One region of the Kitasatospora sp. NPDC127111 genome, then DNA from elsewhere that is predicted to be linked to it. Evidence: riboswitches for the same ligand, from Rfam matches in the RefSeq annotation. Region 1 holds a riboswitch; each other region holds the start of a gene.
What was found. Region 1 has a riboswitch for cobalamin ahead of ACFVHB_RS12745 (HoxN/HupN/NixA family nickel/cobalt transporter). Riboswitches for the same ligand answer to the same signal wherever they lie in the genome.

Region 1 (9,395 bases):
TCCAGCAGGTACTTGGCGGCGTCGCCGACGGCGGACGGCTCGACGGTCAGCTGGTCGTAGGTGTCCATGTCCATGAACACGAAGTTCTCGCCGTCCTTGTACGAGAACTGCATGGTGCGCTTGTCGACGTTGGCGGTCTCCACCTTCACGCCGGCGTTGAAGGTCTTGTCGACGACCTTGCCGGTGAGGACCTCCTTCAGCTTGGTGCGCACGAAGGCCGGGCCCTTGCCGGGCTTGACGTGCTGGAACTCGACGACGGACCAGAGCTTGCCGCCCTCCAGCTTGAGGACCATGCCGTTCTTGAGATCGTTCGTGGAAGCCACGGGCGCACTTACTCCTGGATATAGCTGTCAAGGAACCAAGGGGTGCGTCCTGCCGCCCGCGACAGCCTCCCGGCCGGCCGCGGGTCTACAGGGCGAGGAGCTCCTTGGTGGTGATGGTGAGCAGCTCGGGCCCGCCCTCTTCGAGGGGGCGTACGACGAGCGTGTCCTCGATCCGGACGCCGCCCCTGCCCGGGAGGTGAACCCCCGGACCGACGGTGACCGGTACGCGGCTGTCCAGTTTACCCATGTCCGACGGACCGAGGCGCGGCGCCTCCCGGATCTCCAGCCCGACTCCGTGCCCGAGCGGGTGCGGGGAGCTCTCGGTGTGCCCGGCCGCCTGGAGGATCTCCCGGGCGGCCTGGTCGGGTACGTACTGCTCGACCCCGGGCCCGAGCGCCTCCCGCCCGGCCCGCTGGGCCCGGAAGACCAGCCGGTGCAGCTCCACCTGCCAGGGCGCGGGGGCGGCGCCGATCACGAAGGTCCGCGCGGTGGACACGCCGTAGCCCCGGTACTGCGCGCCGAGCACCACGGTCAGGAAGTCGCCCTCCTCCACCCGCCGGTCGGTGGGCTGGTGGGCCCGCTGTCCTGAGTGGCTGCCGGTGCCGACCGACACCGGGAACGCCGCCCGGTCCGCGCCGTGGTCGATCATCCGGCGCTCCAGCTCCATCGCCAGGTGCCGCTCGGTCCGGCCCACCAGGATCGACTCCAGCAGCTCGCCGAGCGCCTGGTCGGCGATCTCGGCCGCGATCCGCAGGTCCGCGATCTCGTGCTCGTCCTTCACCACCCGCAGCCGCTCGACCGCCCGCGCCAGGTCCGCCAGCCGGACCCCCTCGGCCAGCCCCGCCACCGCCCGGTGTCGGGCCACGGTCAGGTCGTGCTCCTCCACCGCGAGGTCCGACACCCGCAGCCGCACCGCCGCCGCGGCGGCCGCCAGCGCGGTGTCCGCCCCCGACGCCACCGGCACCTGGGTCACGTCCTCCGCGATCAGGTGCTCCCCGGTGTCGTCCGGCGGCAGGTCGTCGGGCAGCGCCAGCAGCACCCGCTCCCGGGTCAGCAGCAACGTCGCCCCGCACGGCGGGCACCCGGTCAGGTACCGCACGTTCGCCGCCCGGGTGATCAGCGCCGCATCGGCCCCGGACGCACTGCAGTGCTCCCGCAACCGCTCCCGCCGGCCCGCGTACGCATCAGACATGCGTCGAGCCTACGAACCCCCACCCCGATCCGCCCGCCGAGCACCCCCACCCGAGCACCGCGCCGCCCCCTCCGCAGGACGGCGGGCGGGTCGTCCTCCCGTGCGGCGGTGCGGGGCGGGCCGGGTGGGGGATTACTTGGCCGGCTCGGGGGTGGCGGGGTCGGGGGTGGGGGCCGGGGTGGGCTGGAGCGGTTGCGGGGTCCAGCGCTGTTCGACGCCGGCCAGCTTCCAGTAGGCGATGGCCGCCGCCCAGACCACCACGAACAGCCCGACGAGGGCGTAGCCGACGTTGTCCAGCGAGATGTCCGCGATCCAGCCGCTGACCGGGTCGGTCAGGTCCAGCTTCTCGTGCAGCACGCCGACCAGCTCGATGGTGCCGATGATGAACGCCACGGCGATCGACAGCCCGGTGATGGTCAGGTTGTAGTACACCTTGCGGACCGGGTTGGAGAAGGCCCACTGGTACGCGAAGTTCATGAACGTCCCGTCCAGCGTGTCGAACAGGCTCATCCCGGCCGCGAACAGCAGCGGCAGGCAGGCGATCGCGTACCAGGGCAGCCCGGAGGCCGCGCCGGAGCCGGCCATCACCATCAGGGTCACCTCGGTCGCGGTGTCGAAGCCGAGGCCGAGCACCATGCCGACCGGGAACATCTGGCCGGGCCGGGTGATCGAGCGGGTCGCCCGGTTCAGCACGCGGGCGAGGAAGCCGCGCGAGTTGAGGTGCTCCTCCAGCGCCGCCTCGTCGTACTGGCCGGCCCGCATCGAGCGGAACACCTTGAGGATGCCGACCAGCGCGGCCAGGTTGAGCGCGCCGATCAGGTAGAGGAAGGCGCCGGAGGTGGAGGTGCCGATCATGCCGAGCCACTGGTGGGTGGTGGACTCGTCGTCCATCAGCGTGTTGGCCAGCTGCGCGCCCCCCGCCACCAGCGCGGCCATGATGACCACCATCGAGGAGTGCCCGAGGGCGAACCAGAAGCCCACCGAGACCGGGCGCTTGCCGTCCGCCATCAGCTTGCGGGTGGTGTTGTCGATCACCGCGATGTGGTCGGCGTCGAAGGCGTGCCGCATGCCGAGGGTGTACGCGGTGATGCCCAGGCCCACCCCGAAGACCTGGGTGCCCACCTCGTACTTCTCGGGGGCGACCAGGAAGACGAGCGTCCCGAACGCCACCACGTGCATGGCCAGGATCACCCCCATCAACCCGGCCGTGCGGACGGTGTCCTCGCGCCGCCAACGGAAGGTCGGCAGGACGGACGGCGCCGCCGGAGCAGCGGCTGTTTCGGGCAGGGTCATCCTCGGATCACGCTCCAGCACCTCGTGGAAAGTCGTACGTGAGATGCCGTGGCCGGTCTCCTGGCTTACGGGGCTTCCGCACCCGCCTTCCCAGGCGCACGAGGCGCCCAGTGGCGTCATGGGTACGGACGACTCCCCCGATCACAGTGGCGAGGGCCGCTCCGGACTCCGGACCTTGATGGTCCGTCACCGGTCTTCCCGAGCACCACGGCGGGCAACACCGTAGGTGCCCGCACACCACCCTTGCAAGGCTGCGCACCTGCGCAGGTGTTCAGGATCACAGGCCGTGTCCTGCGAGAATGTCCGCATGCATCTCGTACCGGCCGACCGCACGGGCCACCGCACCATCGACGGCCACCGGGTCTGCGAGGCCATCGCCGCGATCGGCGACACCGGGCACGTCCGGTCCTGGGCCGAGCGTTTCTCGCTGCTCGCCGACCCGGGGCGGCTCTCCCTGCTACTCGCCCTGCACCGCGCCGGGCCGCTCGCCGTCACCGACCTGGCGGTCGCCACGGGCATGCGCGACCCCGCCGTCTCGCAGGCACTGCGGCTGCTCCGCACGGCCGGCGTGGTCACCGGCGACAAGGACGGACGCGTGGTGCGCTACCGGCTCGTGGACGAGGCCCTGCGCCCCCTGCTGGACGAATGCGCCGCCGCCGAACACCACGAACCGCTCGGGGCCGAGCCTGACGAACCACTCGGCGCGGACCACCACGAGCCCACCGCCGCGGTCGGCTGACCGACCGTCCGAACCGGTGAGCGGCGGGCCCCGGCCCCGGTACCGGGGCCGGATCCCGAGCCGGCGCCATCCCTCCGGCCCCGGACCCCCGGCCCCGGACCTCGCGTGCCGTCGCCACCGCGCCGCCGCCCGCGTCGGCCCTCCCCGTCAGCCCTCCCGCACCAGCCGCTCGAAGCGCTCCAACGAGCGCCGGGCGAGCGGGTCGGTGGCGGGCCGCAGGGCGCGGGCGAGCAGGCCGGCGGCCGGGAGGCGGAAGGCGCCGAGGAAGGCGAAGCGGGTGCCGTCCGGCTCCGGGGTGGCGGCCATGCCGCCGAGCAGGAACCGGCTGCGCATCAGGCACCAGCCGGGCGCCAGCTCGACGTCGAAGCGGGCCCGCAGCCGGGTGCGGCCGACCACCAGGGCCTCGGCCCGCCCGTCCTCCCCGCCCGCGGCGACGCGGACCGACCGGATGTCCGGCAGCCAGCGCGGCAGCCCGCCCTCCAGGTCCGCCGCGGCCGCCCAGACCCGGTCGAACGGCAGGTCGAGCACCGTCTCGCGGACGCTGGCGCCGGGGGTGACGGCGGCGATCACGCGCAGGCGGCGCACCGGGTCGAAGGCCGCCACCGGCCAGGGGGTCTGCGCACTCACTGCTGCCACGCCCTTCGGAAGCTGAGTCGGGCCCGGGACAGCCGGGACTTCACGGTGCCGGCCGCCACGCCCAGCAGGTCGGCGGTGGAGCGCTCGTCCAGGCCCTCCAGGTCACGCAGCACCAGGACGGCGCGGTGCTCGGGCGTCAGCCGGGCGAGGACGTCCTCGATGTCGGTGGCCAGCTGCGGGTCGCCGGGGCGGGGCAGCTCGGAGAGGTCGGCGGGGACGCAGCGGGCGACCCGCCGGACGTGCCGGACGGCCTCCCGGACGGCGATCGAGCGGACCCAGCCGAACAGCGCGGCCGGTTCCTGGAGCTGGCCCAGCTTGCGGAAGACGGCGATCAGCGCCTCCTGCGTCGCGTCCGGGCCGTCGTCCAGCGCGATCGGGCCGCAGAGCCGGCGCACGTAGGGCGCGACCAGCTCCAGCAGCTCGCTGACGGCCAGTTGGTCGCCGCGCTGGGCGGCGCGGACCAGGCCGGCGAGCTCCTCGGCGGTTCGGGTTTCGGGACCATCCACGTCCGCCTCAGAGGCGCCGGACGGGCCGGACGTTCCCCCGCCGCCGCGGATTTCCGCTGTGACGCTCGTCACGGGAACGTCCGGCCGGGCCTGCGGCTCCTGCGGGCTGACGAACCGTCGACTCCCCTGGAGGACCACCGTGAACCGTCGCCGCACCGCCGCCCTCGCCGTCGCCACCGTGCTCGCCGCCGACGGCCTGCTGCACGTGTACTGGGCCACCGGCAGCACCTGGCCGGCGGCCGACGCCTCGTCACTCTCCTGGGCGGTGCTCAACGCCGAGGTGCCGTTCACCCCGCCGGTGGTGCTCCCGCTGGCGGCGGTGCTGTTCTCGGGCGCGGCCCTCGTGCTGGCCCGCGGCGGCCTGCTCGACGGCGTGGCCCGCAGGCTGCCCGGCGTGGCGCTGCGCTGGGGTCCGCGCGCGGTGGCCGGCGGGCTGCTCGCCCGCGGGCTGGCCGGGCTGGTCTGGGCCGCCGGCATCGGCGTCGACACCGGCTCGGCCTTCTACCCGCTCAACCTGGCCCTCTACACCCCGCTCTGCCTGGCCGGCGCGGCCGCCGCCCGGACGGTCGCCCGCGCCGGCCGTCCGGGCCCCGGGCCGGCCGGTAGCTGATCAGGCCTGCTGGCAGCCCGGGCACCAGAAGAGGTTGCGGGAGGCGTGCTCCTCCGTTCGCACCTCGGTGCCGCAGACCAGGCAGGGCATGGCGGCCCGGCGGTAGACGTAGACCTCGCCGCCGTGGTCGTCCACCCGCGGGGGCCGGCCCATCGCCTCGGGGGTGTGCTCGGGGCGGACGGTGTCGATCCGGCCCGCGCCGACGCCCTCGTGCATCAGGGCGACCAGGTCGGCCCAGATGGCGTCCCACTCGGCGCGGGTGAGGTCGCGCCCGGCCCGGTGCGGGTTGATGCCGTGCCGGAACAGCACCTCCGCGCGGTAGACGTTGCCCACGCCGGCCAGCACCTTCTGGTCCATCAGCAGCGCCGCGACCGTCGTCCGGCTGCCGGATATCCGCCGCCAGGCCGGCTCCGGGTCGGCGTCGGCGCGCAGCGGATCCGGCCCGAGGCGCGCGGCGACGGCGGCCTTCTCCGCGTCGGTGATCAGCGCGCAGGTGTTGGGACCGCGCAGGTCGGCGAAGGCGTCGTCGTTCTCCAGGCGCAGCCGGACCAGGCCGACCGGCTCGGGCGCGGGGCCCGCGCCGAACGTGAAGCCGCCGTAGAGGCCGAGGTGCACGTGCACCCAGGAGCCGCCCTCGAAGCCGAGGAAGAGGTGCTTGCCGGTGGCCTCCGCCCCGGTGAGCACCCGGCCGTCGATCAGCCTCGCGCTGTCGGCGAACCGGCCCTGCGGGCTGCTCGCCCGGACCGGGCGGCCGCCGAAGGTCCTGGCGTTCTCGGCGGCGAGGCGGTGGATGATGTGGCCTTCCGGCACGGGCGTCAGCTCCCCCGGGTGGTTCGACAGGACCCGTCCATCATCGCAGCCGGCACCGACACTCCCGGGCGAGCGGATCGGCGCCCCGGCCGGGCGCGGGCCCGGGGCCGCGAGCCCGGGGCACCGGCCGCACGGGAGCGCGGCTCAGCGGACGGGGATGCCCATCAGCCGGGCCAGGATCACCCGGTCCAGCTCGGCCGCGGTGGCGGCGACGTCCAGGTGCGAGTTGTCGATGATCGGCAGCCCGGAGTTGTACCACCCGGCCATCCGCCCGTGGATCCGGGCGACCTCCTCGTCGCTGAGCCGCCGGTTGCCGCTGCGCCGGGCGTTGCGGCTGAGCACCGAGTCCAGGCTGGGCAGCAGCACGACGGGGATCATGCCGGGCCCGATGTGGCGCTTCCAGCCGCCGAGGCCGATCGCCGGGCGGTCCGGGAAGACGGCGTCGTCGATGATGCAGGAGATGCCGTTGGCCAGGTAGTTGCGGCAGGCGAAGCCGCAGGTGCGGCGGGCCAGCCGGTACTGCGCCTCGGAGGCGTTGTTCCAGCCGGACTGCGGGTTGGCGAAGCCGGACTGCACCCACTCGCGGACGTCGTCCAGGCTGATGTGCGCGGTCGGCGTGGGCCGGCGCTCGGCCCAGTGCCGGGCGACGGTGGTCTTGCCGGCGCCGGCCGGGCCGATCAGCAGCACGGCGAGCGGCCCGGCCGGCTGGTGCTGCTGCGGGTGGGCGGGGAGCTGGACGGGGGCGCCGGAGGGCAGCAGGAAGTGCCCGGTGGCCCCGGCGGGCTCGGGGGCGGGCGCCGGCGCGGCGGCCCGGGCGGGCGCCGCGGGTGCGGGTGCGGGCGCCGCGGGGGCGGGCGCCACGGGTGCGGGCGCGGGTGCCGAAGGCGCGGCGGGCGCGGGCGGCGCGGAAGCGGGCGGTACGGACGCGGGCCCGGCCGGGGAGCCGTACGGCGGCCGTCCGGTCACCTGCGGCACGGGCTGCGTCGCCGCGTGCGGGGTCGGCTGCGGGGCCGGCGGGGGCGCCGCGTGCGCGGCCGGCGGCGGGGGCACCGGGTGCGGTCCCGGCGGCGGCCCGGCCGGGTGCGGGGCCTGCGGCGCCGTGCCCGCGGTCGCGGTGCCGGGGTACGGCGGGGCCGGCGGAGCGACGGGACGTGGGGGGACCTGTCCACCCCCGGCGTACTGCGTCACGGTCACCTCCCGACTTCGTTCAGCGGGGACACTACACGTCGGCCCGGCGGCGGGCACAGTCCGCCGCCGGGCCTCCGTCGAGGTCAGCCCGCCCCTCAGCGGGTGGTGAGCTGCTCGGCGAGTGCGCGCAGGGCCAGCTCGTACGAGCCGAGTCCGAACCCGGCGATCGTGCCGGAGGCGACCGCGGCGATCACCGAGGTGTGCCGGAAGGTCTCCCGGGCGTACGGGTTGGAGATGTGCACCTCGATCAGCGGCGCGGTCCGCTGGGCGGCGGCGTCGCGCATCGCGTACGAGTAGTGGGTGAAGGCGCCCGGGTTGATCACCACGGGCACCCGGCCGTCGGCCGCCTCGTGCAGCCACTCCACCATCCGCTGCTCGGAGTTGGTCTCGTGCACCTCCACCTCGAAGCCGAACTCCTTGCCGAGCGCGGTGCAGCGCTCGACCAGCCCGGCGTACGAGGTGGCGCCGTAGACGTCCGGCTCGCGGCTGCCGAGCCGGCCCAGGTTGGGGCCGTTGAGCACCATCACCCTGGTCACGAGGAGACCTCCGCGTAGGCGGCGACCAGCAGCGACGGGTCAGGGCCCTCCAGCACCGAGGTCTTGGCCAGGCCGTCCAGGACGATGAAGCGGATCAGGTCGCCGCGCGACTTCTTGTCGATCTTCATGGCGTCCAGCAGCTTCGGCCAGGCGTCCGCGCGGTAGGTCAGCGGCAGGCCGACCGAGGCCAGCACGCTGCGGTGCCGGTCGGCCGTCTCGTCGTCCAGCCGGCCGGCCAGCCGGCCGAGTTCGGCGGCGAACACCATGCCGATGGAGATCGCGGCGCCGTGCCGCCACTTGTAGCGCTCGTTGCGCTCGATGGCGTGGCCGAGCGTGTGACCGTAGTTGAGGATCTCGCGGCGGCCGGACTCCTTGAGGTCCCCGGAGACCACGTCGGCCTTGACCTGGATGGCCCGCCGGATCAGCTCGACGGTGTGCGGCCCGGCGGGCGTCTTGGCGCCCTCCGGGTCGGCCTCGATCAGGTCGAGGATGACCGGGTCGGCGATGAAGCCGCACTTGATCACCTCGGCGAGGCCGGAGACGTAGTCGTGCTTCGGGACGGTCTCCAGCGTGCCGAGGTCGGCCAGGACGCCCACCGGCGGGTGGAAGGCGCCGACCATGTTCTTGCCCTCGGCGATGTTGATGCCGGTCTTGCCGCCGACCGCCGCGTCGACCATGCCGAGCAGCGTGGTGGGCATCGAGATCCAGCGGACCCCGCGCAGCCAGGTGGCGGCGACGAAGCCGGCCAGGTCGGTGGTGGCGCCGCCGCCGAGGCCGACGACGACGTCGCTGCGGGTGAAGCCGGTCTGGCCGAGCACCGACCAGCAGTAGGCGGCGACCTCGGCGCTCTTCGCGTCCTCGGCGTTGGGCACCTGGAGGACGATCGCCTCGTAGCCCTCGCCGAGCAGGTCCTCGCGGATCGCGTCGGCGGTGGCGGCCAGCGCCTCGGGGTGGATGAGCGCGACCCGCTTGGCCCGGGTGCCGATCAGCGGCGCCAGCTCGCCGAGCAGCTGGTGCCCGACCAGCACGTCGTACGGGTCGTGGCCGGCGCTGCCGCCGACGTGAATCCTGACGATGTCAGTCATGGGGGGTTTTCAGCTCCAGTGCTTCCAGTACGGCGTCCGCGACCTGCTCGGGCGTGCGGCCGGCGGTGTCGACGACGGCGGTCGCCACCTCCAGGTAGAGGGGGCGGCGGGCCTCCATCAGCTCGCGCCAGCGGGCCCGCGGGTTGACGGCCAGCAGCGGGCGGGGGGCGTCCAGGCCGACCCGCTTGACCGCGTCGGCGAGCGGGACCTCCAGGAACACCACCGGCAGCTCGTGCAGCAGCGCCCGGGTGGCCCCGGCCATCACCGCGCCGCCGCCGAGCGCGAGCACGCCGCCGTGGGTCCCGGCGGCGGTACGGACGGCGGCCGTCTCCAGCTCGCGGAAGTGCGGCTCGCCCTCGTCGATGAAGATCTCCGGGATCGGCTTGCCGGCCAGCCGCTCGATGTCCGCGTCGGTGTCCCGGAACCCGACGCCCAGGCGCTCGGCGAGCACCCGCCCGACGGTGGACTTGCCACTGC
Region 2 (9,395 bases), on a different contig from region 1:
GGCCTCCTCGACCGGACCGTAGTGCATCAGCGGCTGGATCTCGTGGAAGGTGCGTCCCAGGCGCTCTTCGAGGCCGACCCCGCCGAGCCGTTCCAGCTCCGCGTTGGCCCAGACGTACCGGAGGTCCGTGTCGAGGACGGCGATGCCGACGGGTGAGCGGGCGAGGACCTGCTCCAGCATGGCGCGGTCGACCTGCCACCACGGGACGTCGTCGACGGCGTAGGCGAGGACGACGGCACCCCCCGCCGTCCGGTCCCCGATCGGCCACGCCTTCACCGCGAGGGCCAGCGGTCGCCCGTCACGGTGCCGGGCCGGCACCGTGCCGGTCCAGGGCTGCGGGTCGGGCGGGGGAACGGGCAGCGCCTCCGGGTCGGTGAACAGCGTCGCCAGGGGCCGGCCGGCGACCTCGTCCACGGGGTACCCGAACAGGTCCTCCGCGGCGGCCGACCAGCCGACGATCACACCACGGGCATCCACGACGACGGCCGCGGCCCGGTCGAGTTCCGGTGGCATCGCCCCCGGGACGGCGGCGGGTTGGGGGGAGCCGCTGGGGTCCGAAGGGGTTCCGGGCGTTCCGTGGTTCATCTGCTCGTCTCCGATGTGCCCATCCTCGCACCGATGACCGCCCGCCGCCGCACGGCGTCGGGCGGGCGTCGGGCGGGCGGGGGGCGGGGGCAGACGGACGGGCGGCGGCGGGCGGGCCGGCGGCTCAGGACCGGCGGACCGCGACGATCACCGAGGCGGTGGGCGCGGTGCGGATCTCGGTGGCGTGCAGGGCGGGGTGGGTCAGGTAGCGGAGCCGGAGCTCGTCCACCCCGCCGTCGAAGCGCGGCGGCCAGTCGGGCGAGGGCGTGAAGTCGTCCAGCACGAGGATCCCGCCCGGGGCGAGCAGCCCGACGACCCGCTCGGGGTCGTCGCGCTTGCCGCCGCCGTCGCAGAAGAAGACGTCGAACGGGGCGTGCGCTTCGAGCAGCCGCCAGTCGCCGGCCAGGACGTGCACGCGCTCGTCGTCCGCGAAGGCGCCGGCCACCCGGCGGGCCAGCGCCTCGTCGCGCTCCACGGTGACCAGGCGCGCGCCGGCCCCGAGGCCGCTGTGCAGCCAGGCGGTGCCCACGCCCGCGCCGGTACCGCTCTCCGCGACGGTCCCGGCGGGCTTCGAGGCGGCGGTCAGGGCGAGCAACCGGCCCACCTCGGGGGTGCAGCTGTACGCGAAGCCGGCCTCGGCGGCCAAGCCCTCCGCCGCCGCCACGCGCGGCGGAACGGCCCGCTCTGCCATACCGACGCCCCTCCCCGCTCGAACCGCCGCGAGCGACGCTACCCGGCGGCGGGACGGCCCGTACGGTGTTCCGCCGGTCCCGGGCGCGACCGGCCCCCTCGGGACCGTCCCGCGGAGAGTCGCCGGGGGATCAGCGGGTGCCCCGACGGGCCGTCAGCGGACATCACCGCGCGGGCGTGCGGCCCGTGCCGGCCACGCGATCCGTGCCGTCGACACGGTCCGTGCCGTCCACGCGATCCGTAGCGTCCGTACGATCCGTGCCGTCCCCCTCGGGCAGGGCCGTGGGGGCGTCCTGCGGCGCCGCCCGGCCGCCGGAGCGCGTGGCGGTGGCCAGGACCGAGCCGGCCAGGATCAGGGCGAAGGCCGTCAGCACGCCGGCCGTCAGCGGCTCACCCAGGAGGACGACGCCCGCCGCCACCGCCACCGCGGGGTTGAGGTAGGTGATCACGACCGAGCGGCTCGGGCCGACCTCGCGGATCAGCTCCAGGAAGGCGATGAAGGCGAGGGCCGTGCAGACCACGCCGAGGCCCGCCAGGGAGGCCCAGACCTGAGCGGACGGAGCGGTCCCGGGCCAGGTCAGCACCGCGGCCGGGGCGTACACCACGGCGGCGAGCAGCAGGCAGGGCGTGATCAGCTGGAGCGTGGGCACGTCCTGGAGGCGCCGGGCGACGATCAGCGGCGCGGTGGCGTAGCCGATCGCGGTGATCAGCACCTCGGTCAGCGACCAGGCGTCTCCGCCCGACAGGTGCGGCAGGGTCAGCACCGCCACCCCGGCCAGGCCCAGGCCGAGGCCCGCCAGCCGGCGCGGCCCGAGCTGTTCGGCCTCCCCGAGGAAACGCCCGGCGGCCCGCGTCACCACCAGGGCGATGATCGGCACGACGGCTATCAGCAGGCCCGTGGTCGAGCTCGACAGGCGCCGCTCGGCGTCGGTCAGGGTCAGCCAGGGCAGCAGGATCTCCAGCACGGCGAAGGCCAGCATCGGCTTCCAGTGCCGGCGCAGGACCTCGCCGAACCCGCCCTGGCGCAGCGCGAACGGCAGCAGCAGCGCCGCCCCGATCACACAGCGCACGAAGACGACGCCCGATGCGGACACCCCCTCCACTGCCACCTTGATCATCAGGTAGGGGATGCCCCAGATGACCCCCATCAGGGCGAACAGGAACCAGCCACGTGCAGTCATCCCGGCAGTATCGCCCGGATCAGCGGGGGCCGTCTTGAACGCTGTTGCGGTACGCGGCCGGGGTGACCCCGAGCACCCGGCGGAACCAGCGGGTCAAGTGCGCCTGGTCCGCGAAGCCGACCAGGCCGGCGACCTCGGCCGGGCGCAGTCCGTGCTCCAGCAGGACGCGGGCCCGGGCCACCCGGTGCTGGGCGAGCCAGGCGTACGGCGGCAGGCCCATCGTGTCGCGGAAGGCGCGCAGCAGCTGGTAGCGGGAGAGGCCGAAGTCGGCGGCGAGGTCGGTGAGGGCGGGCGGTGCGAGGAGTTCGTCGGCGAGCCGGTCCCGGACGGCACGGGCGATCTGGCCGGCTCCGGACACCCGGTCGCGGACCGGCCGGGCCGAGCCGTGCCGGTGGGCGAGGGCACCGAGCAGCCAGGACAGCCGGGACTCGGCCTCCAGCGCGTCGGCGGGCGACGCGCTCAGCTCGGTGTGGGCGGTGCGCAGGGCGGCGGCGAGGGCGGGGTCGTCCACGACGGGCGCGGCGAAGTGCGACGGCGCCTCGGTGGCCTCGGCGAGCAGCGGCGGCGGGACGTAGAGGGCGCGGTACGCGTAGCCCTCGGTGGTACCGGGGCCGCCGGTGTGCACCTCGCCCGGTTCGAGGACCACGATCTCGCCGAGGCCGACGTGCAGCCGCCCGCCCCGGTAGTCGATCACCTCGGAGCCGCCGACGCAGACGCCGATGGTGTACTCCGCGTGGCTGTGCGGGGCGTACACGTGCCGGTCGAAGCGGGCGGTCAGCAAGTCGAGTGACTGTCCGGCTCCGAGCGGCGCCCGTCTCCAGATGGCCTCTTCCCGGCTCGCCACCGCGCACCTCCGTCCGTGCCGCCGGTCCCCGTGCCCGGCGCTCGCCCTGACTGGAACGTACCGCGTGCCCCGTTCCATGCCGGACGCCGGGCTGCTCGGCCGCAGGACCGGCCGTGGCTTCCACGCCCACCGGACCGCCTGACCGGACCGCCGGCGCCGGGGTGGCTGCGGTGTCCCCCGCCGCGGCCGCCCCGGTGCCGGACGGCGTCAGCCGGCGAGCTCCTTCCGCAGGCGGCGGGCGGCGCCGACCAGGCTCTCCAGCGAGGCGCGGGTCTCCGGCCAGCCCCGGGTCTTCAGGCCGCAGTCGGGGTTGACCCACAGGCGCTCGGCCGGGATCGCCGCGAGCGCGGAGCGCAGCAGCTCGACGGCCTCGTCCGTGCTCGGCACGCGCGGGGAGTGGATGTCCCACACCCCGGGGCCGACCTCGCGCGGGTAGCCGGCCCCGGCCAGCTCTCCGGCCACCCGCAGGTGCGAACGGGTGGCCTCCAGCGAGATCACGTCCGCGTCGAGGTCGTCGATCGCCGCCATGATCGCTCCGAACTCGGCGTAGCACATGTGGGTGTGGATCTGGGTGTCGGCGCGGACCCCGGAGGTGGTGAGCCGGAAGGCGGTCGTGGCCCAGTCCAGGTAGGCCGGGCGGTCGGCGGCCCGCAGCGGCAGCGTCTCGCGCAGCGCCGGCTCGTCGACCTGGACGACGGCCGCGCCGGCGGCCTCCAGGTCGGTCACCTCGTCGCGCAGGGCGAGGGCGACCTGCGACGCGGTGTCGGCGAGCGGCTGGTCGTCGCGGACGAAGGACCAGGCCAGCATGGTGACGGGGCCGGTGAGCATGCCCTTGACCGGGCGGTCCGTCAGGCCCTGGGCGAAGCGGAACCAGTCGACGGTCATCGGGTGGGGGCGGGAGACGTCCCCGGCGAGGACCGGCGGGCGGACGTACCGGGTGCCGTAGGACTGCACCCAGCCGTGCCGGGTGGCGAGGTAGCCGGTGAGCTGCTCGGCGAAGTACTGGACCATGTCGTTGCGTTCGGGCTCGCCGTGCACCAGGACGTCCAGGCCCGCCTCCTCCTGGTGGGCGATCACCTCGCGCACCTCGGCCGCCATCCGCTCGTGGTAGGCGGCGGCGTCGATCCGGCCGGCGGTCAGGTCGGCGCGGGCGACGCGCAGCTCGGCGGTCTGCGGGAAGGAGCCGATGGTGGTGGTCGGCAGCAACGGCAGCCCGAGCCGGGCGCGTTGGGCCTCGGCGCGGACGGGGTAGGGCTGGGCGCGGCGGACGTCGGCCTCGGTGACGGCGGCGGTGCGGGCGCGGACGGCGGGGTCCCGGGTGATCGGCGAGGCGGCCCTGGAGGCGAGGTCGGCCCGGTTGGCGGCGAGGTCGGCGGCGATCGCGTCGGTGCCCTCGCGGAGGCCGCGGGCGAGCAGCGCGGTCTCCTCGGCCTTCTGGCGGGCGAAGGCGAGCCAGCGGGCGAGCTGCGGGTCCAGGTCGCGTTCGGCGGCGGCGTCCAGCGGGACGTGCAGGAGGGAGCAGGACGGGGCCACGTCGACCCGGTCGGCGAGGCCGAGCAGGGTCGCCAGGGTGGCGAGCGACTTCCCCAGGTCGTTGATCCAGACGTTGCGACCGTCGACCACGCCCGCGACCAGGCGCTTGCCGGGCAGGCCGCCGACGGCGGCGAGGTCGTCCAGGTTGGCGGCGGCCGGCCCGGTGAAGTCCATGGCCAGGCCCTCGACCGGGGCCTTGGCGAGCACCGGCAGTGCCTCGCCGAGGCGGTCGAAGTAGCTCGCGACGAGCAGCCTGGGCCGCTCGGTGAGCGCGCCGAGCTCGCGGTAGGCGCGCGCGGCGAAGTTCAGTTCGGCCGGGGTGCGGTCCTGGACGAGCGCGGGCTCGTCCAGCTGCACCCACTCGGCGCCGGCGGCGCGCAGGCCGGCCAGGAGTTCGGCGTAGACGGGCAGCAGCCGGTCGAGCAGGGTGATCGGCCGGAAGTCGTCGGCGACGCCCGGGGCGGGCTTGGCGAGCAGCAGGTAGGTGACCGGGCCGACCAGCACCGGGCGGGCGGCGTGACCGAGCGCGAGGGCCTCGCCCAACTCGCCGACCGCCTTCGCGGGGTTCGCCGTGAAGACGGTGTCCGGGCCCAGTTCGGGCACCAGGTAGTGGTAGTTGGTGTCGAACCACTTGGTCATCTCCAGCGGCGCCACCTCCTGGGTGCCGCGCGCCATGGCGAAGTAGCCGTCGAGCGGGTCGGCGTCGACCGCGGCCCGGTGGCGGGCGGGGATCGCCCCGACCGCGACCGTGGCGTCCAGCACGTGGTCGTAGAGCGAGAAGTCGCCGGTGGGCACCTCCTGGACGCCGGCCTCGGCGAGCTGCGCCCAGTTCTCCCGGCGCAGGCCGGCCGCGGCGGCGAGCAGTGCCCCGGCGGTGACCGATCCCTTCCAGTACCCCTCGATGGCCTTCTTGAGTTCCCGGTCGCGGCCCTGGCGGGGGTAGCCGTGGACGGTGGACCGGATGGCCGCGGCTGCGGACTTCGCTGTCAAGGGACTCTCCTTCGCGAGCCTGTTTCCTCTGGTCCCCGGGGACGGGAGAGGGCGCGAAGGGGTGACGGACCGGACGGCCGCGGGCGCACGGGAAGCGCCGGGATCCGCCTGGTGTGTACGCCGACCCGCCCTCGAGGTCACCGGGGTGTCCGCGCGCGGATGGTCCGCGGGCGGGCAGCGGGCAGGTCTTCGGACTCGCGGGCACGCCCGCCCTGTCAAGGGCGGTCACCTACTGGCCGTCGCTTCCCAGACCCGTCCCGGGCCCAGTGCGTATGACGGCGGTCGTTCCCGCTCACCGCTGCGGGGCAGTCCCGGATTCCCACCGGGTTCCCTCTTGCGACGCCCTGCCTGGCGGACAGGGCGAACCAGCTGCCCGGCCAGCTTAGGTCCGATCCCCCGGCGCGTGGACGGAGAACCGCTCAATCGTCCACATGCTGGGACGACGCGGGAGCCGCCGCGCGGCTCCCGGCACCACCCACGGACGGAGTCCCGGGGCACGGGCCCGGTGGGAGGATGTCCGGCATGACCGACTCGGATGCCCGCGGTGAGGGCGTGGTACTGGACGACCTGCTGCGGGAGGCCGCCGCCGACCAGGCCGGGGCGCTGTGGCGGCTGACCGGCGCGGAGCGTCAGCTCGACGCGAACGTGGTGCGGCTGCGGGCGGGGGCGTCCGTCGCCGACCACGTCGAGCCGGAGCTGGACGTGCTGGTGCTGGGGATCGCCGGGGAGGGCACGTTGCGGTGCGGGGACACCACCCACGCGCTGCGGCCGGGAGCGCTGCGCCTACTGCCGCGCGGTGCCACGCGGGCCGTGGCAGCGGGGCCGGAGGGCGTCGTCTACCTGACGGTGCACCGCAGGCGGCCGGGCCTGGCCATCCGCCCGCGGCCCTGACCGGCGCCCGCGGGGTATGGCCCGTCGCTCCCCGGCCCCGCGGGCGGGCGGGCCCGCCGGTCGCACAGCGGGCCCGCCCGGTCGGCCGCGTCCTCGCCCGGGGTCACCCGGCGGCGCCGAGGGCCGTCAGGTACGCCAGCACCTCCGCGCGGGCGGTCGCCGGGGCGGTGAGGGCGACGTGGTTGTCGGGCCGGACGAGGACGAGGGCGTCGCCGGTGATCCCGTACGCCCCGCGGGCCGTGCCGTCGGGGTCGTCGAGGTGCACCGGCCGGACGTGGTCGGGCAGTTCGGCGAGGGCGGGGCGGGCGCCCGGGCCGAAGCCGAGCAGTGTGAAGTGGTCACCGGCGAAGTGCTCGAAGAGGCGGGCCGGCTCGCCGTCGGGGCCGGTGCAGGGAGCGTCGGGCGCCCGGTCCCCGGCCCGGAGCGGTCCGTCGAGGAGGTCGCCGTCGGCGGCGAGCCGGCCCCACCGGTAGCCGAGCGAGAGGCCGGTGAGGTCGCCCACCCGGCCGGCCTCGACGCCGACGCCGGGGGTGCTGATGCCCTTGGTGACGGCCGCCATGCCGGCGGTGGTGACGTCGAGCGTCCAGGCGGCGATCGGCAGCCGTTCCTCCTGGTAGGTGTCCAGCAGGGCCGGTGCGGCGAGGCCGCGCAGCACGTACCCGAGCTTCCAGGCGAGGTTCCAGGCGTCCTGGATGCCGGTGTTCATGCCCAGCCCGCCCGCCGTGGGGTGGACGTGCGCGCAGTCGCCGGCCAGGAAGACCCGGCCCGCGCGGTAGCGCTCCGCGACCCGGACGTTGACCCGCCAGGTGGACAGCCAGGTGGCGTTGGTGAGCCTGAGGTCCGCGCGGCCGGTGTGCAGGGCGGCCAGCCGCTGGAAGCTCTCCAGTGACGGGGCGACCATCCGGCCCTCGGCGTCCGTCTCCGGGCTGGCCTGCAGCTGCCAGCGGCGGCTGCCCTCGAACGGGCAGAGCATGAACACGCCCTGCGGCCCGAACCACTGGTGCCAGGCGCCCGCGTCCAGGCCGTCGACCTCGACGTCGCCGCAGACCATCATCGGCTCCGGGTCGCCCTCGCCGACGAAGGGGATGCCGAGCAGCTTGCGCACCGTGGAGCGCCCGCCGTCGCACGCGACCAGGTACTCGGCGGCGATCCGCCCGCCGTCCGCGAGCCGCACCTCCACCCCCGCCGCGTCCTGCCGGAAGTCCACCAGCTCGGTGGCGAGTTCGACCTTCACCCCGTAATCGGCGAGCCGCTCGCGCAGCAGCCGCTCCACCCGCGTCTGCGGCAGCCACAGGCTCGCCGGGTACGGCGTGGTGGCCGTGGGCCGGACGCCGGCGAACGGCTCGGCCTCGCTGACGAACTCGCCGGCGAAGTACTTGCGGAACGGCAGGTGGGTGCGGCCGGCGGCGGCCAGCCGCTCGGCCAGGCCCAGGTCGGCGAGGACCTCCAGGCTGCGCGGGTTGAGCGTCTTGCCGCGCGAGCCGGTGTGGAAGGCGGCCGCCTTCTCTATCACGCGGACCGCGACGCCCTGCCGGGCCAGTCCGCACGCCAGGGTCAGTCCGGTCGGCCCCGCCCCCACGATCACCACGGTCGTCGTCATGTGTGTCCGTCCTTCCGGTTGTCGGTGCACACCATGAAACAGCAACTCGGTAATGAATGCAACCGAGTAACAAATTTATCCGAGTTATGATCGACCCATGAGCCCGAAGCCAGCGCGCCCAAGCCCCGTGAACCCGAGTCCCCTGAGCCCGAGCCCGACGAGCCCGGTGCCGACGAGCCCGAGCCCGACGAGCCCCGGCGCGCCGGACCCGGGCCTGCGGACCCTGAAGAAGCAGCGCACCCGGCAGACCCTCGCCGAGGTGGCCATCGCCCTCTTCCTCGACCGGGGCTTCGACCAGGTCTCGGTGGCCGAGATCGCGGCCGCCGCCGAGGTCTCCAAGCCCACCCTGTTCCGGTACTTCGCCAGCAAGGAGGAGCTGGTCCTGCAGCGCTTCGCCGACCACCTCGGCGAGGCCGGACGCGTGGTGAGCGGCCGGGCCGTCGGGGTCACCCCGCTCGACGCCCTGGAGCACCACCACCTGGAGCGCCTGGAGGCCCGCGACCCCAACACCGGGCTGACCGACCACCCCGAGGCGCTCGCCTTCCTCCGGCTGGTCTACGAGACCCCCAGCCTCTCCGCCCACCTGAGGGCGTACATCGACGCGGACACCCGCGCGCTCGCCGAGGCGCTCGACCCGGACGGCGGAGTGACCGCCCGGCTGGTCGCCGCCCAGTACATGGCCGTCCGCCAGGTGCTCGCCCGCGACGCCTGGAGCCGGCTCTCCGCCGGACAGGACATCGACGCCGCGGCCCGGCAGGCCGCCGCCGAGACCGCCACGGCGTTCGCCCTGCTGCGCGACGGGGCCGCCCCCCACGGCTTCTGAGCCCCGCCCGGGACCCACGACAGCCGCCGCGGCACCCCGCCCGCTCCGCACCGCGACGGGCGGCACCCCACCCGCTCCGCACCGCGACGGGCCCCACCCCACCCGCTCCGCCGCGCGACGGGCACGGCCGATTCCCCACCCGCTCCGCCGCGCGACGGGCACGGCCGATTCCCGGTGGGAGATCATCAACCAGTAAGATCATCCCGCAACACGACGCGAAGGGGAGCTTCAGTGGCGCGGGTTGCGGTGATCGGCGGC
Region 3 (9,395 bases), on a different contig from region 1:
CCCGGCCGCGCCGTGCAGGAAGAGCGGCGCGATCCGCTCCGGCCCGCACATGAACGCGTCCAGGTTGCGGCCCGGCCGGCCGGCGGCCAGCGCGTGGTAGCCCGGGTCGATGTAGTCCGGGCCGACCTTGTGCGGCGAGACCGCCATCCCGCGCGCGGCGAGCGCGGCGATCAGGCCGGTGGCGACGGTGGTCTTGCCGGAGCCGGAGGACGGCGCGGCGACGACGAGACGGGGGATGTTCACGGGTGCGGGGTTCAACGGCCTACCACTCTCGACGGGCTACCACTCGATACCGCGCTGGCCCTTGCGGCCGGCGTCCATGGGGTGCTTCACCTTGGTCATCTCGGTGACCAGGTCGGCGAAACCGGTCAGCGCCTCGGGCGCGTACCGGCCGGTGATGACGACGTGCTGGCTGCCCGGGCGGTCCTTCAGCACGGCCACCACCTCCTCGGGGTCGACCCAGCCCCAGTGCATCGGGTAGGTGAACTCGTCGAGGACGTAGAAGCGGTAGGTCTCGGCGGCGAGGTCGCGCTTGACCTGCTCCCAGCCCTCCTTGGCCGCCGCCTCGCTGTCCAGCTCCATCTCGGTGGAGCGCTGGATCCAGGACCAGCCGGAGCCCATCTTGTGCCAGTCCACCGTGCCGCCCTCGCCGGAGGCGCCGAGCACGCGCAGCGCGTTCTCCTCGCCGACCTTCCACTTGGCGGACTTCACGAACTGGAACACCCCGATCGGCCAGCCCTGGTTCCAGGCCCGCAGCGCCATGCCGAAGGCGGCGGTGGACTTGCCCTTGCCGGGGCCGGTGTGCACGGCGGTGATCGGCAGCGTGCGGCGCTGGCGGGTCGTCAGACCGTCGTCGGGAACGCTCTCGGGGACACCCTTGGGCATGCGGATCAGGCCGCCTTTCGCATCGTCGTGGTGGAGCGGTTCTCGCGGACGAGCGAGGCGACGCCCTCGGCGCGCAGCTCGTCCAGGGTCACGGCGGTGGCGCCGAGCTGCGCCGCCAGGGTGCGGGCCAGGCCGAGCCGGACCGGGCCGGACTCGCAGTCCAGCACCACGCTCGCCACGCCCTGCGCGGCCAGCAGCCCGGCCGCCCGGTGCGAACGGGCGACGGCGTCCCGGCCGCCGGTCGCCCGGCCGTCGGTGACCACGACGAGCAGCGGACGGCGGTGCGGGTCGCGCATCCGCTCCACCCGCAGCACCTCGTGCGCCCGCAGCAGCCCGGCCGCCAGCGGGGTCCGGCCGCCGGTGGGCAGCGACTCCAGCCGGGCCGCGCCGACCTCGACGGAGGAGGTGGGCGGCAGCGCCAGCTCGGCGGCGGCGCCGCGGAAGGTGATCATGCCGATCTTGTCGCGGCGCTGGTAGGCGTCCATCAGCAGCGACAGCACGGCGCCCTTGACGGCGGTCATCCGCTGCCGGGCGGCCATCGAGCCGGAGGCGTCCACGACGAAGAGCACCAGGTTGGACTCCCGGCCCTGGCGGACCTGCTCGCGGAAGTCGTCCTTGTGCAGCACCAGCGCCCGCGCGGACCGCCCGCGCGCCACCTGGTGCGGCGCGGCGGCCCGCAGCGTGGCGCTCAGGTGCAGCCGGGCCAGCCGGCCCTGCGGGCGGCGGGCGCGGATGGTGTGGCCGCCGTCGGTCTCGGCGGGGGAGCGGCGGCCCTGGGCGCCCCTGCCGGTGCCGTCCACCTTGAACAGCCTGGTCCGGTACGGCTCGCCGGCCGCCACCGGGGCGGTCTCCCGGACGGGGGCGGGGTGCTGGGCCGGGACGGGCTGCTGCGGGGGGTCCTCGGGCGCGGGCGCGGGGGTTTCGGCGCCGTTCGGGGCGTCCGGGCCGGCCGGTTCGGGGGCGCCGCCGCCACCGCCGTCCGGTCCGCCGTCACCGGGGCCGTCGTCGTCCGGGCCCTCGGGTGAGGGGCCCTCGGGTGAAGGGTCCTCCGGCGACGGGTTCTCCGGCGAGGGGTCTTCCGGCGACGAGTCCCCGGGCTGCGGCTCCTCCGGCTGGGCGTGCTCCTCCAGCGTCCGGTCCAGCTGCTCCTCGTCCAGCCCGGGCGCGTCGAAGGGGTTGCGCCGGCGGCGGTGCGGCAGCGCCAGCTGGGCGGCCTTGCGGACGTCCTCCTCCAGCACCTCGGTGCGCCCCGCCCAGGCGGCCAGCGCGACGGCGGTCCGGGCCATCACGATGTCCGCCCGCAGGCCGTCCACCTCGAACGCCGCGCAGACCGCGGTGAGCTGACGCAGCGCCGTATCGGTCAGCTCGACCTTCGGCAGCAACTCCCGTGCCGCGGTGATCCGTTCGGCGAGCTCCCGCTCCTCCTCGGCGAACCGGGCGGCGAAGCCCGCCGGGTCGGCGTCGTACGCCAGCCGGCGGCGGACCACCTCGGCGCGCTCGGCCGGGTCCCGGGTGGCGGCGATCTCGACGGTCAGGCCGAACCGGTCGAGCAGCTGCGGCCGCAGCTCGCCCTCCTCCGGGTTCATCGTGCCGACCAGCAGGAACCGGGCCGCGTGCCGCACCGAGACGCCCTCGCGCTCGACGTAGGAGCGGCCCATCGCGGCGGCGTCCAGCAGCAGGTCCACCACGTGGTCCTGGAGCAGGTTGACCTCGTCGATGTAGAGCACGCCGCGGTGCGCCCGGGCCAGCAGCCCCGGCTCGTACGCCTTGACGCCCTCGGCGAGCGCCCGTTCGAGGTCGAGCGAGCCGACGATCCGGTCCTCGGACACGCCGACCGGCAGCTCGACCAGCCGGGCCGGGCGTTCGGCGACCGCGAGGCCCGTCGGCGCGCCGGCGTGCGGCCCGTCCGGGCAGTGCGGGTCCGGCGCGGCGGGGTCGCAGGCGAAGCGGCAGCCGTCGACGGTGGCGATGGACGGCAGCAGGCCGGCCAGCGCGCGCACCATGGTCGACTTGGCGGTGCCCTTCTCGCCGCGCACCAGCACGCCGCCGACCGCCGGGGAGACGGCGTTGAGCAGCAGCCCGAGCCGCAGGTCGGCCATGCCGACGATCGCGGTGAACGGGTAGCGGACGTCACTCATGATTCTCCAAGGGGGCCCCGGGCGGCAGGAACGGCAGCGATCCGGCCGCCGGCACCCCGCCCTCGATCAGCTTCCACAGCGCGTCGGTGTCCGCGTGCTCCTCGATCAGGTCGCCCAGCCGGTCCAGCCGGGCCTCGCGCGCCGCGGCGAACGAGGTGTCCGGCGCGGGCACGAACGCCCGGCCCGCCAACCCCGCCACCTCGCGCAGCAGTTCGCGCCGGAACCCGTCGTTCTCCAGCGCGCCGTGCCAGGTCGTGCCCCACACGGCCCCCACCCGGCACCCGTCCAGGAAGGCCTCTCCGCCCTCGACCGTGACGATCCCGTGGTGGATCTCGTAGCCCTCGACCCGCTGCCCGTAGGCCTCGCCGACCGGCCGCCCGAGCACCTTCTCGGCACCGAACCGGACGTGCGTCGGGAGCAGGCCGAGGCCCTCGACGGCCCCCGCCTTCGACTCGACCTCGTCCACGATCGCGTGCGCCAGCATCTGGTAGCCGCCGCAGACGCCGAGCACCGGCCGCCCGGCCGCCGCCCGGGCCTTCAGCGCCGGCTCCAGGCCGCGCTCGCGCAGCCAGGCCAGGTCGGCGACGGTGGCCCGGGTGCCGGGCAGCACCACCAGGTCGGCGTCGGCCAGCTCCTCGGGCCGGGTGGCCCAGCGGACCAGCACGCCCGGCTCCTGGGCCAGCGCGTCCAGGTCGGTGAAGTTGGAGAGCCGGGGGAAGCGCACCACGGCCACCCGCAGCACGTCCGCGCCGAGCGGCCCGCGCCCGGCGGTCCGGTCGACCACGGTGGACAGGTCGAGCGAGTCCTCGGCGTCCAGCCAGAGGTCCGGCAGCATCGGCAGGGTGCCCAGCACCGGACGGCCGGTCAGCTCGTGCAGCATCTCCAGGCCGGGGGCGAGCAGCCGGGCGTCGCCGCGGAACTTGTTGACGAACCAGCCGGCCACGTGCCGCTGGTCCTCCGCCGAGAGCAGCGCCAGCGTCCCGTACATCGCCGCGAACACGCCGCCGCGGTCGATGTCCCCGACCACCACGACCGGCAGGCCGGCGGCGGTGGCCAGGCCCATGTTGGCGATGTCCCGGTCCCGCAGGTTGATCTCGGCGGGCGAGCCGGCGCCCTCGCAGACCACCACGTCGTAGCGGCGGCGCAGGTCGGCCAGGCACTCCAGGGCGTGTTCCAGCAGAACGGGCTTGCGTTCGCGGTAGTCCAGCGCGCCCACCTCGGCGACCGGCCGGCCGAGCAGCACCACCTGGCTGCGGCCGTCCGCGCCCGGCTTGAGCAGCACCGGGTTCATCGCCGCCTCGGGCTCCACCACGGCCGCCTGCGCCTGCATCGCCTGGGCGCGGCCGATCTCGGCGCCGTCGGCGGTGACGAAGGAGTTCAGCGACATGTTCTGCGCCTTGAACGGCGCGACCCTGACGCCCTGCCGGGCCAGCCAGCGGCAGATGCCGGCCGTGACCACGCTCTTGCCCGCGTCCGAGGTCGTCCCGGCGACCAGCAGCGCGTTGCTCATGTCCTACCCCTACTCCCGCCCAGGGCCGCCCGGAGCAGCAGGTGCCCGGCGACCGTCGTACCCAGCGCCAGCGCGCTCACCCTCCGGGAGAGCACACAGGCGCGCTCGATGTCGTCCACCCCGACCGGCCGCAGCCCCTCGCCCAGCACCGGCCGGTGCTCGACGCGCTCGCCGTACCGGAGCGTCCCGCCGAGGCGGACGCCGATCGCGCCGGCGAAGGCCGACTCGGCCTGGCCCGCGTTCGGGCTGGGGTGCGCGGAGCCGTCCCGCCGCCAGACCCGCCAGGCGGTGCCCGGCTCGGGCGCGGCGGCCACCGTGAGCAGCGCGGTCAGCCGCGCACCCGGCCAGCCGGCCACGTCGTCCAGCCGGGCCGAGGCCCAGCCGAACCGGGCGTACCGGGCGGAGCGGTGGCCGACCATCGCGTCCAGGGTGTTGACGGCGCGGAACGCCAGCAGGCCCGGCGTGCCCGCGAGCCCGCCCCAGACCAGCGCGTTCACGACGGCGTCGGCGGTGTTCTCGGCGACCGACTCGACCACCGCGCGGGCCAGCTGCTGCTCGTCCAGCGCGCTCGGGTCGCGTCCGCACAGGTGCGGCAGCCGTTCCCGGGCCGCCGTCAGGTCGCCCGCGGCGAGCGAGCGGCCGATGGTCCGGGCCTCCCGGGTCAGCGAGGTGCCGCCGAGCACCGTCCAGGTCGCGGCGGCGGCCAGTGCGGCCCGCCCGAGCGGGCGGCGGCCCAGCAGCCGGTCGGCGGCGACCGCGCCGGCCGCGACGGTGCCCACGCAGAGCGCGGTGTAGGCGGTGCCGGCGGCCCGGTCGTCGCGCCAGATCCGCCGCTCCAGGCGGCCGGCCGCGCCGCCGAAGACGGCCACCGGGTGGCCGCGGCGCGGGTCGGCGAACCGGGCGTCGGCGAGGTAGCCCGCGACGGCGCCCAGCGCGAAGGCGGCGGCGCGGGTCAGCGGGCGCACGGCGGGCAGCAGAGGGCTCGGAGGGGCGGGGCAGCCTGCATCGCGTGCGTGTCCTCACTCAGGGTCCGCGCCCTGGATCGACGTACCGGGGGCGAGAGTCTCCTGGCTTCCGGGTCGGACGCACCTCCGGGCCTTCCAGCGGCTCCTGACGGTCCGCCGTGGCGATTCCGGACGTGCTCCCCGGTGACAGTGGCGGGACCGCGCCGGACTCGCACCGGCTTCCTCTGCATGCCTCCGTATTGGCTGAAGGATCCCATCACGCGCCCGGAGCACGAGTCAACCAAGGTCACGGAGGGGTTGGTCACACGCGTCATGCGCCGCCCGCGCCGTCGCTATCTCTGATCACCACCCCGCGCAGGGGCATGACAGCCTGTGCGATCGTCCAGCGGCCTGGAGACCCCCACAGCCGCGCTTCGTGCGTTCGGCGGCTGGGGGGCCGAAGCGACGACGCCTACCGTCGGGTGGCATGCGACGCAGAGAGCCACCCGCCGTGCCCCCGGTGCCCTTCTCGCCCGCGGCCGCCCGCGCGCACCGCGCCGGGCTGGGGCTGACCCCGGAACAGGTGGCCGAGGGCATGGCCGCCCACGGGATCCGGCTGCTGCCCGCGCACGTGCTCGGCTGGGAGAGCGGCGAGCTGCGCCCGAACGAGGAGGAGTTCATCGCGCTGGCCCGCGCGCTCTGGTGTCCGGCCGTCCAGCTGATGGGCGTCCGCCCGGCCCGGCTGCGGGACTTCCGGGTGGCCCGCGAGCTCGGCCAGGAGACCGCGGCCCGCCGGATCGGCATCGGCCTGCGGCACTACCAGGCGGCCGAGACCACCGGCCGCTGGGACGGCGACGAGGAGCAGACCCACGCGCTGGCCCGGGTGCTCGGCCTGACGCTGCGCGAACTGGTCGCGGTGACCGGCCGCGGGGACGAGCTCGACCAGCGGCTGCGGCAGTGCGTGGACGGCCGCTGGCAGGCGCACGTCCGGGCGATCGCGCGGATCGTGCCGGTGCCCGAGCAGGACCTCGCCCCCGTCCTGACGGCGCTGCAGAACGAGTACCAGGTCTCCTCGCACTGGGGCGCCGGCACCTGGGGCTCGCCGGCCCCGGCGGCGCGCGAGCCGGAGCAGCCGCTCGGCGCGCGGTTCTGGGAGCTGCTGGAGCGGCGGGAGACCGACATCCCGGCGTGAGCGCTGCCAGCGACGCCGCCCGGCCCGGCGCCCCGGCGTTCAGGCGTGAGCGGCGCGGCGTGAGCGTCCCGGCGTTCAGGCGTGAGCGGCCCGGCGTGAGCGTCCCGGCGCCCAGCCGTCAGCGGCCCGCCGGCCCCGGCCGCGGTCCGCGCCCCCACGCCGGCATGACCCGGACGGCCGCGTCCGGTGGCCGGGCGGCGCCTCCGCGAGTGGACTGGTGGGCACACTGCCCAGTCCGCGACCGACAGAGCGGGGAGCGATATGCGTTGGGGAACCGCAGCCGCCGTGGCGGCCGCCGCCATCGGCACCGGGGTCGCCGTCCTGGTCATCGGGCGCCGGGCCTCCGAGCGGCTCGTCCGCCCCGCGGCGGCGCCGGAGCGGTCCGCCGGCCCCGTCCTGGTCCAGAGCCTCGCCGCCGGGCGCGCCACCTTCACCCGCACCCCGGAGAGCAGCCGCCCCGGCCGCTGGGCCGTGGAGTGGGGCGAGGACGGCCACGCGGTGGTCGAGGAGGTGCTGCGCAGCGACGAGCAGGGCGTCACCCGGCGGCTGGTCCGCGCCGACCGCGGCACCCTGACGCCCGGCACCGAGGTCCGCTTCACCCCCCGGGTGTACCTCGGCGACCCGACCTCGGCCCTCGGCCTGCCGTTCACCGAGACCGCCGCCGAGGGCGAGCTGGGCGCCCTCCCCGCCTGGTACCTGGAGGGCAAGCGCGGCGCCTGGGTGATCCTGATCCACGGCAACGGCGCCGACCGCCAACAGACCCTCCCGGTGCTCCCGCTGCTGGAACGGCTCGCCCTGCCCGTCCTCTCCGTCACCTACCGCGGGGACGCGGGCGCGCCCCCGTCCCCGGACGGCCTCGGGCACTTCGGCGAGACCGAGTGGCGGGACGTCGAGGCGGCCGTCCGGCTGGCCCTGGACGCCGGTGCCGGGCGGATCATCCTCTACGGCTGGTCGGTCGGGGCCACCATCGCCCTGCACACCGCGGCCCGGTCGGCCTGGTCCTCCTCGATCGGCAGCCTGATCCTGGACTCGCCCGTCCTCGACCTGCCCGCCACCGCCCGCCGGGACGCCGCCCGGGCCGGCTTCCGCGGCGCCGCGGCCGACCTCGGCGCGCTCGCGGCGGAGGGCCGCACCGGCGTCGACCTGGCCGACTTCGCGCGGATCGCCGACGGCACCGACCTGCGGGTGCCCACCCTCGTCCTGCACGGCCCGGACGACCCGGTCGCCCCCTGGCGGGCCGCCGAGCGGCTCGCCGGGCGCCGCTCCGACGTGGTCAGCCTGCAGGCCGTCCCCGGCGGTGACCACGCCGCGCTCTGGAACGCCCACCCGGCCCACTACGAGGAGCTCCTCCGCCGCTGGCTCACCCCCCACCTCTGATCCCGCCCCTGATCCCCGGGTGGGCCGGCCGGGTGGGCCGGCCGCACCGTTCGCACTCTGACGTGGCCCCGCCAAACAGATCCGGCCAGGCGGTTTGCCTCTGTTGCCCGATCTTGTGGACCCCCCGCGCCCGCCGCTCGGTGCCGAGGGCGAACCGGATGTGACAGAAGGCCGGTACAAGGGGAAGACTGCTCGACGTGACGTCTCGGAACCCGCGCGACCGTGATGCCCCGCTCCCGCCGACGATCGGCTCCGGTGCGACGGTGACCCGTCTCCCCGGCACCGCCCACCGCCCCGCCGGCGCCAGGCCGGGCGGCCCCGGCGTACCCCGCCGGCGAGGCCCCGCACCCGCCCCCGGCCGCGGCCGGGTCCCGGTGCCGGAGGGCTTCCCCGCACCCGCCGAGCTCGCCCCGCTGGCCCGCCGGATGCTGGTCGACGCCGTCCGGATCGCCCGCTGGGCCGGCGAGCTCGCCGAGGTCGACAAGCGCGGCGAACTGCTCCCCGACGACGCCCGCGCCGCCGGCCGCGCCCTGGCCATGACGGTGGGCGCCGCCGCCAACGCCTGGGGCCAGGCCCTGCTGGTCGGCCTGGTGGAGGCCCGGGACGGCGGCGCCGCCCCCGGCTGGCGCCTGCACGCCTGGGAGCACGACGACGAGGCCGTGGTCCGCGGCTGGTCGGCACTGTTCGACGCCTGGACGCTGCTCGCCCCGGTGCCGCCCGCCGCCCTGCGCGGCGTCTTCGCGGTGCTCGCCGGGCAGGCCGTCGACCAGGCGCCGCAGCTGCTGTCCTTCCTGCACCTGGTGGACGGCCCGGTCGCCGACAGCGAGCTGTTGGAGCTGCTGCGCCGGGGCCTGGACGAGCGCCGGGTGGCCGGCGGCGGCACCGGCGGGCTGGGCCTGTCGCCCGTCCCGCACGCCGCCTCCGCCGTCTCGGCCGTCCGCGGCACCTGCCGCGAGCCGCAGATCGACACCCCGGCCGCGCCCTCGGACGTCGCCGCCGTCCTGGACTGGATGCTGGACGGCCTGGCCGCCGTCGGCGCGGTGGTCCGCAAGGACGACGCCGCCGAACTGTCCCCGCTGGGGCACTGGGCGGTGCGGGCCAAGCTGGAGGAGATCTGCACCGTCGCGCAGACCGCCGCCGGGCACATCGAGCAGAGCGCCCTCGAACTGCTGAACGCCTGCGCCGACTACTCGCCGGGCCCGGCCCGCGCCGAGTTCCGGGCCTGGGTGGCCGCCCGCCCGGCCGACCGGGCCGTGGCCGAGCTGCTGGACGCCGCCCAGGGCGACGACGCCCTGGTGCGCGGCCTCGCCTTCGAGGCGCTGCGGGTGGCCGGCTCCACCGCCGAGCAG

Region 2: linked by a shared signal. The riboswitch ahead of metE (5-methyltetrahydropteroyltriglutamate--homocysteine S-methyltransferase) and the one ahead of ACFVHB_RS12745 (HoxN/HupN/NixA family nickel/cobalt transporter) in region 1 are both predicted to bind cobalamin.
Region 3: linked by a shared signal. The riboswitch ahead of ACFVHB_RS35775 (cobalamin biosynthesis protein) and the one ahead of ACFVHB_RS12745 (HoxN/HupN/NixA family nickel/cobalt transporter) in region 1 are both predicted to bind cobalamin.

What each region holds. Positions count from the first base shown of each region.
Region 1 covers NZ_JBHXTG010000015.1:62,622-72,016, forward strand. The annotation lists gene efp (elongation factor P) at 1-323, opposite strand, end outside; gene ACFVHB_RS12740 (M24 family metallopeptidase) at 409-1,515, opposite strand; gene ACFVHB_RS12745 (HoxN/HupN/NixA family nickel/cobalt transporter) at 1,648-2,808, opposite strand; cobalamin riboswitch at 2,841-3,033, opposite strand; gene ACFVHB_RS12750 (ArsR/SmtB family transcription factor) at 3,116-3,547, shown strand; gene ACFVHB_RS12755 (SRPBCC family protein) at 3,695-4,174, opposite strand; gene ACFVHB_RS12760 (RNA polymerase sigma factor) at 4,171-4,689, opposite strand; gene ACFVHB_RS12765 (DUF3995 domain-containing protein) at 4,829-5,299, shown strand; gene ACFVHB_RS12770 (Fpg/Nei family DNA glycosylase) at 5,300-6,109, opposite strand; gene ACFVHB_RS12775 (AAA family ATPase) at 6,254-7,297, opposite strand; gene aroQ (type II 3-dehydroquinate dehydratase) at 7,393-7,821, opposite strand; gene aroB (3-dehydroquinate synthase) at 7,830-8,918, opposite strand; gene ACFVHB_RS12790 (shikimate kinase) at 8,911-9,395, opposite strand, start outside.
Region 2 covers NZ_JBHXTG010000105.1:4,985-14,379, forward strand. The annotation lists gene ACFVHB_RS37120 (SpoIIE family protein phosphatase) at 1-585, opposite strand, end outside; gene ACFVHB_RS37125 (O-methyltransferase) at 710-1,276, opposite strand; gene ACFVHB_RS37130 (DMT family transporter) at 1,440-2,456, opposite strand; gene ACFVHB_RS37135 (AraC family transcriptional regulator) at 2,476-3,237, opposite strand; gene metE (5-methyltetrahydropteroyltriglutamate--homocysteine S-methyltransferase) at 3,508-5,823, opposite strand; cobalamin riboswitch at 5,986-6,208, opposite strand; gene ACFVHB_RS37145 (cupin domain-containing protein) at 6,346-6,714, shown strand; gene ACFVHB_RS37150 (FAD-dependent monooxygenase) at 6,818-8,314, opposite strand; gene ACFVHB_RS37155 (TetR/AcrR family transcriptional regulator) at 8,481-9,137, shown strand; gene ACFVHB_RS37160 (FAD-dependent oxidoreductase) at 9,369-9,395, shown strand, end outside.
Region 3 covers NZ_JBHXTG010000094.1:3,918-13,312, reverse strand. The annotation lists gene ACFVHB_RS35795 (cobyrinate a,c-diamide synthase) at 1-243, opposite strand, end outside; gene cobO (cob(I)yrinic acid a,c-diamide adenosyltransferase) at 280-885, opposite strand; gene ACFVHB_RS35785 (putative cobaltochelatase) at 891-3,023, opposite strand; gene ACFVHB_RS35780 (cobyric acid synthase) at 3,016-4,533, opposite strand; gene ACFVHB_RS35775 (cobalamin biosynthesis protein) at 4,530-5,498, opposite strand; cobalamin riboswitch at 5,573-5,779, opposite strand; gene ACFVHB_RS35770 (helix-turn-helix domain-containing protein) at 5,965-6,669, shown strand; gene ACFVHB_RS35765 (alpha/beta hydrolase family protein) at 6,931-8,046, shown strand; gene ACFVHB_RS35760 (hypothetical protein) at 8,310-9,395, shown strand, end outside.